2 regions of the Streptomyces sp. CC224B genome follow, and region 2 is predicted to be linked to the other one. Evidence: riboswitches for the same ligand, from Rfam matches in the RefSeq annotation. Region 2 holds a riboswitch; the other holds the start of a gene.
What was found. A riboswitch is a leader RNA that binds a small molecule or an ion and turns the genes downstream of it on or off. The one in region 2 is predicted to bind cobalamin.
Positions count from the first base shown of each region.

Region 1: it holds a riboswitch for cobalamin, as region 2 does, so the genes downstream of both, QK440_RS04925 (hypothetical protein) here and QK440_RS02695 (ribonucleoside-diphosphate reductase subunit alpha) in region 2, are expected to answer to the same signal.

Region 1 covers NZ_JASCXL010000007.1:99,472-102,868, reverse strand. The annotation lists gene QK440_RS04930 (pyridoxal-phosphate dependent enzyme) at 1-937, opposite strand, end outside; gene QK440_RS04925 (hypothetical protein) at 934-1,872, opposite strand; cobalamin riboswitch at 1,914-2,129, opposite strand; gene QK440_RS04920 (hypothetical protein) at 2,282-3,397, opposite strand, start outside.
Region 2 covers NZ_JASCXL010000004.1:9,187-12,583, forward strand. The annotation lists gene QK440_RS02695 (ribonucleoside-diphosphate reductase subunit alpha) at 1-1,711, opposite strand, end outside; cobalamin riboswitch at 1,846-1,985, opposite strand; gene QK440_RS02700 (hypothetical protein) at 2,225-2,938, shown strand; gene QK440_RS02705 (sodium:solute symporter family protein) at 3,081-3,397, opposite strand, start outside.

The DNA.
Region 1 (3,397 bases), on a different contig from region 2:
TGTCGACCTCGACGGGCTTGAGTGCCGCCACGTCCAGGGCCTCGGCGTGCCGGGCGTAGACGCCCTGGACGTAGCGGTGACCGGTGTCGGCGCCGATGACGAGGTGGAGCCGGTCGGGGTGGCGCCGCGCCTCATGGGCGGCGGCCAGGTAGGCGGCGCCGGTGGACAGGCCCGCGAAGACGGCGTGGGCGCGCAGCAGGGCGACCGAGCCGGACAGGGCGTGGGTGAAGTCCAGCCAGTGCACGGCGTCGTAGAGGTGGTGGCGGACGTTGTCGAAGGGGATCGAGGAACCGATCCCGGCGATGATCGCCTCCGGGTCGTGGTGGTCCTGGCTGCCGAAGGTCACGCTGCCGAAGGGCTGCACGCCGACGAGGCGCACCGCCGGGTCGCGGCGGCGCAGGTGTTCCACGAGGCCGCCGGTGGAGGCGCCGGAGCCGACGCCGCCGACCACCGTGAGCGGCCGGTCGGGCACGGTCGCGGCCACGAGGTCGGCGACCTCCCGGTAGCCCGCGTAATGGATGTCGTCGTGGTACTGGCGCATCCAGTGGACGTCGGGCCGCGCGGCGAGGATCTCGCGCACCCGCCGGACGCGCAGGCGCTGGTCGAGCCGGAGGTCGCGGGAGGGCTCGACCTGCTCCACCGTGGCGCCGAGGATCTCCAGTTGGACGCGGGTGGTGGCGTCGACGGTGGTGGACGCCACGATGTGGCAGCGCATGCCGTAGCGGTGGCAGGCCAGGGCCAGGGCGTAGGCGTAGATGCCGCTGGAGCTGTCGACGAGGGTCTGGCCGGGGCGGACGACACCGCGGTCGAGGAGCCGGCGGACCGCGCCGAGCGCGGAGTAGATCTTCATGGACTCGAAGCGGAGCAGCACCATGCCGTCGGTCAGGCGGATGAGGTCGGGGGTCTTCAGGGCGTCGGCTATGTGGGGGTGGATCACCCATATCCTCCTCGGGCGAATGAGCACTGGTGGCCGAGCGAGCAGAAGAAGGCGGACAGCTCGTCCTTGAGCGCGGGGGCGGGGCGGTGGGCGAAGAGGTAGCCGACGACGGAGCCCGTGTGGGCGACGAAGACCCCGTCGGCGCCGAACTCCTCCCGGTGGGCGAGGACCGCGTCGAAGCACCGCTTGGGCAGGACGTCCTGGGAGAGCGCGGCGCTGGTGGTCGCCGCCCGGGCGACGGCGCACGGGTCCGTCGCCGCGAAGCCCTTGAGCAGGTCGGTCAGGCAGCGTTCGTACTCCTGGGCGCGGCGCCGGTAGTGCGGCAGGAGCAGCGGGGTGACCGCGGCCGTGTCCACGGTGCCGGTCTCGGTGACGTACGCCGTGTGGAAGCCGACGGCCGTGCCCAGGCGCCGCACCACGCGGTGCCGGCCGCTCAGGTGCAGCGCGAACTCGTCGAGGAACACGCTGTCGGCGCGCTCGATCGCGGCGAGGACACCGAGGACCGCGTCGGGGTCGTAGGGCAGCGCGAACACCCGGAACAGGCAGCGCAGGGTGGCGACGACGTCGGCCGTCGAGCTGGCCATGCCGACGCCGACCCGCAGTTCGGAGTGGGCGCGCCAGCTGCCCCGGGGGAGGGTGAGGCCGTAGCGGTCGAGGAAGAGCCGGACGGCCGTCGCCGACTTGTCCCCGAGCGGGTGCGGGCCGGGTTCGCCGGGCCCCGGGGTGAAGTGCACCCAGGAGTGGCGGTCGACGGGGAACGACACCAGCGCGATGTCGGGGTCCGGGCCGGGCCGCAGGGGGCCTTGGTAGAGCTCGCCGAGGGTGCCGTGGCAGACCCCGGACGAGGGGCGCGCCGAAGGACCGGCGCGGTCGGCCCGCGCCGCGTCCCGGGTGCCGGGCGTCCGGCGCCCGTCGTTCGCAGCTCTGCCCTGCACAGCACACCCGCCCTCGAGGTCACCGTGAACAACGCGTACGGGTGGCGCACGCGCACAGCGGCAGGTCTTCGGACTCGGGGGCGTGTCCCCCGCCTTCGGACGAAGGCGCGGGGGCTCCTACTGGCCGTCGCTTCCCGGGGCCGGTGTCCGGCCCCAGTGCGCCTGACGGCGTTCGTTCCCTCTCACCGCTGCGGGGCAGTCCCGGATTCCCACCGGGTTCCCTCTTACGACGCGCCACCGCGGACGGTGGCGCGAACCGACTGCGCACATCAGCGTAGAGGCGCCGCCGCTCCGGCGACAGGGCGTCTCCGCAGACGGCTGGTTATGGCCGAATGCCGCCCTCCGGGTGCCGGGCCCCGGACGCGGCGGCGGGGCGGGGCGAACGGCCGGCGGTGTGCGGTCGGGAACGTCAGACGGCGACCACGCAGTTGTCGGAGCTGTGGGTGCCGTGGACGGTGACGATGCCGGCCGTGCCGTCGCCGAAGAAGCGGGCGAGCACGCCGGCGGGGCGGCCGCCGAAGAGGAGGGGGCCGAGGACCGGCGCGACGTCGGCGTCGTACACCTCGTCCGCGCCGTCGGCGGCCAGGGACAGCCGGCAGGTGCGCGGGGACACGAAGTCCTGGACGATGCTCGTGCCCTCCTCGGCGGCGGCGGTCACCGCCGTCTCCCACTCCGCCGGACCCGTCTCGCGGCCGATGACGACCTGTTTGCCGCTCATCCCGATGCTCGCCTTGAGGACCAGCGACTCGCGGTGGTCCACGGCGTACCGGACGAGGTCGACCTTGCGGTCGCCCCGGTGCGTGAAGCGGTGGGACAGCACCCGCGTCCACGGGAGGTAGCGGTCGACCAGGGCCTGTTCGGCGGCGCTCATCCACGGGCGGCCCTCCGACAGGTGCCCCATGGTGAGCTTGCTGGAGAGGAAGGTGGACGTCTGGGTGCCCACGAGCAGGCAGCCGTGGTCCAGGGCCGCCTGTACGGGCGCGGTGTCGATGCCGAGTTCGAGCCAGTCCGGGATGGTGAAGTCCCGCAACCCCACCTGGTAGCGCAGGTGCGGCGGGCAGTCCCAGGCCTCGTGGAGGTCCTCGGGCTCGAAGAAGCGCGCGGTCAGACCCCGGCTCGCAAAGTACTCGGTCTGCATGTCGAAGTACCGGGTCTCGCCGCCCTGGTCGCGGGCGCTGCCCAGCACCGCGACGCGGGGCGCCACGCCCAGTTCCGCGCACACGTCGCGGAACATCTCGGTGCGCACGGCGAAGGGGTCCTGGCTGCTGAACGGCAGCCTGCCCTGCTCGTCGGCGTACAGTTCGCGCCAGACCGCGAGGCGGGAGTGCACCTCCACCGGGCCGCCGAGCGCCCCGCTGACGTTGAACTCCAGGAACTGCGGGCCGTGCGGGCCGATCACGATGTCCGGGCGGGTCACGCAGTCCGCGTACCGCTCCTCGAGGAACGGGTCGGCCATGAAGAGCCGGTGCTCGCTCTCCGGCATGCGGTAGGCGGCAAGGCGGCCCTGCGTGGTGGCTGCCGTCTC
Region 2 (3,397 bases):
CGTGGCGCTCGGCGAGGTCCGCCGACGCCTCGTACGCGGCGAGCATGATCCGCTCGGCGATCCGCGTGGACAGCGCCTTGGCCTCGGGGGAGTCGAAGGGCAGGCGCAACTGGAAGAAGACGTCCTGCAGGCCCATGGCGCCGAGGCCCACCGGGCGCCACTTGCTGTTGGAGCGCTCGGCCTGCTCGGTCGGGTAGAAGTTGATGTCGACGACGCGGTCGAGGAACGTCACCGCCGTGCGGACGGTGGCGTCCAGGCGCTCCCAGTCGACGTCGCCGGCCGCGGTGTCGACGAACGCGCCGAGGTTCACCGAGCCGAGGTTGCAGACGGCCGTCTCGCCGTCGTCCGTGACCTCCAGGATCTCCGTGCACAGGTTGGAGGAGTGCACGGTGTGGCCGGGCTCGGCGGTCTGGTTGGCGGTGCGGTTGGCGGTGTCCTTGAAGGTCATCCAGCCGTTGCCGGTCTGCGCCAGGGTGCGCATCATGCGCCCGTACAGGTCACGGGCGGGCATGGTCTTGCGCGCGAGCCCCTTGGCCTCGGCCGCGCGGTACGCCGCGTCGAACTCCTCGCCCCACAGGTCCACGAGCTCGGGCACGTCGGCGGGGGAGAACAGCGACCAGTCCTGGTCGGCGGCCACGCGGCGCATGAACTCGTCGGGGATCCAGTGCGCCAGGTTCAGGTTGTGGGTGCGCCGGGCGTCCTCGCCGGTGTTGTCCCGCAGCTCCAGGAACTCCTCGATGTCGGAGTGCCAGGTCTCCAGGTAGACGGCGGCGGCGCCCTTGCGGCGGCCGCCCTGGTTCACCGCGGCGACGGAGGCGTCGAGGGTCTTCAGGAACGGCACGATGCCGTTGGAGTGGCCGTTGGTGCCGCGGATCAGCGACCCGCGCGAGCGGATGCGGGAGTACGAAAGGCCGATGCCGCCGGCGTGCTTGGAGAGCCGCGCGACCTGGTGGTAGCGGTCGTAGATCGAGTCCAGCTCGTCGAGCGGCGAGTCGAGCAGGTAGCAGCTCGACATCTGCGGGTGGCGGGTGCCGGAGTTGAACAGCGTCGGCGACGACGGCAGGTAGTCGAGCCGGCTCATCAGGCCGTACAGCGCGGCGACCTCGTCCAGCGCGCGCTCGCTGCCGTCCTCGGCGAGGCCGGCGGCCACGCGCAGCATGAAGTGCTGCGGCGTCTCGATGACCTTGCGGGTGATCGGGTGGCGCAGCAGGTAGCGGCTGTAAAGGGTGCGCAGGCCGAAGTAGCCGAAGCGGCGGTCGGCGCCGTCGGCGAGCGCGGCCTCCACGAGCGCGTCGAGCCGGGCGGCGTGCTGCTCCGTGAACGCGGCGGTGCGGTCGGCGATCAGGCCCTCGCGGTGGCCGACCGCGACCGACGCGGAGTACGACGTGGCGCCCTGGGAGGCGGCCTCCTCGCGGATGCCGATGGCCAGGAGCCGGGCGGCGAGCTGGGAGTAGGCGGGGTCCTCGGAGATGAGCCCCGCGGCCGCCTCGGTGGCCAGCTCCCGCAGCTCCGCCTCGTCGGCCTTCGCCGAACGGCCGCGCAGCGCGGCCGCGGCGACGCGGCCGGGGTCGGCGTCGGGGAGGTCGGCGGTGAGGTCGGTCAGGGTGCGCAGCAGGGCGGTGCCGGGGCCGTCGGACGGCGCGGACTGCTCGGCGGGCTGCTGACCGGCTTCGGCCTGCGCTGACGCTGGCTCGGCGGGCGCGATGGTCACGTGGTGCTCTCCCTCGCTCGGCTCGGGGCCTTGCGGCGGGCGAGGGCACGCGGACGCGACCGCGCGCAGCGGTGACGTACGCCGTGTCCACCAGCCCATTCCACGAGGCCCGGACGTCGGGCGCCCGGGCCGGGCGGCACGGGCGCGCTGTCGGCAGGTCCTCGGACTGCGGGTACGCAAATGCGCACACGTACACCGTTGCGGGACAGTTCCGGACTTGCACCGGATTCCCCTGCGGCGACAGCGAGCACGAGCATACATCTAGTGCCGGGCGCCGGTGGCACCCCTAGATGTTGTGTCGGAGGGTGACGCAGACCTCACGAAAAGCCGCCGCGCGGGCGGCCCTTGGTACCGCCGCGGGGGCCGCCCTCGGGCCGTTCCTGGGCCGCTGCCGGGCCGCCCCTGGGCCGCCGCCGGGCCGCTGCCGGGCCGCTGTCGCGGCCACTGTCGGAGCTTCAACCCGCGGGGGAGGCGGGGCATTCCACGGCGCCGAGAAGACGCGAGGATGTGCGCATGACACGCCACACCCACACCCACAGTCACAGCCGCGGCCACCGGCACCGCTACAGCCGCCGCCACCGCCTCCTGCTCCCGTCCCTGCTGCTGCTCGCGCCCCTCGCCCTGACCGGCTGCGGCGCGGAGAAGTCCGGGGAGGGCAGCGGCGGCGCGGGCGGCGCGCCGCCGCCCGGCCGCGCCGAGCTGGAAGCGCGCGCCCGGGCCGTGCAGACCCGCGTCGAGCACGTGTACGTGACGGAGGTCGAGGGGTACCGGGCGGCACAGCAGTCCGCGGGCGTGCTCAACGAGGACGGCTTCCAGGTCACGTACGTCCAGCGGGACGGTGGGAGGCTGATCACGCTGCACGTCGACCGGGGCACGCTCGACGAGGGCACCTGCCGCACCGTGCACCCTCCCGCCGAGAGCTGCGCGAAGGACGGCACGGCCTGGTACCGCGTCACCGGCTCCCGGCACGAGTACGCCCGTACGGAGAACGGCCTGCGCATCCAGGTCGCCGCCGACCGCGCCGCCGTGAGCCGTGCCGTGCTGCGGGCCGCCGCCGAGGGCGCCCACCGCGCCGACGACCGGGAACTGGACGCGGTCCTGCCGGAGCCCGCCGACCCCGGCGGGCGGCCGTCGGACGGCGGCAGGACCGGCACCCCCGTGGAGCGCGGCGACCTGCCGTCGCACGGGGACGGGGCGCCGCAGGACCCGCCGGGGGCGGGCGGGTAGCCGGGGCGGAGGGCCGCCCCCAGGAGCCGGCCGGAGGGAGCCGGCCAAAGAGGGTCGACCAGAGGGCGGGGCGCCGGGAGACCAGCGCCCCGCCCACGGGTTTCGGCGCCCCGCCCTGGGGCTCAGCGGCCCGCCCCGGGGCTCAGTGCCCCGCCCCCACCTTGGGCAGCTCGACGGAGACGCCCTTGTCGCCCGCGTCCGCCGTGTAGTCGCCCGGGGAGGTCTCGTCGACGCCCTCGGGAGCCTTGAGCGCCTTCAGGACGAAGGTGAGGACCACCGTCACCACCACGTTCAGCACGAACGCCGTGAGGCCGATGTAGCCGATCTCGCCGATGCCCGGGATCTCGTCGGAGGACCCGCCGAAGTGCTTCTGCGTCGGCGAGGCGACGCCGTACGCCGCGATCGTCCCGTACGCCATGCCGACCGCCCACCCGGCGAGCAGCGCCCACCGGTGGAACC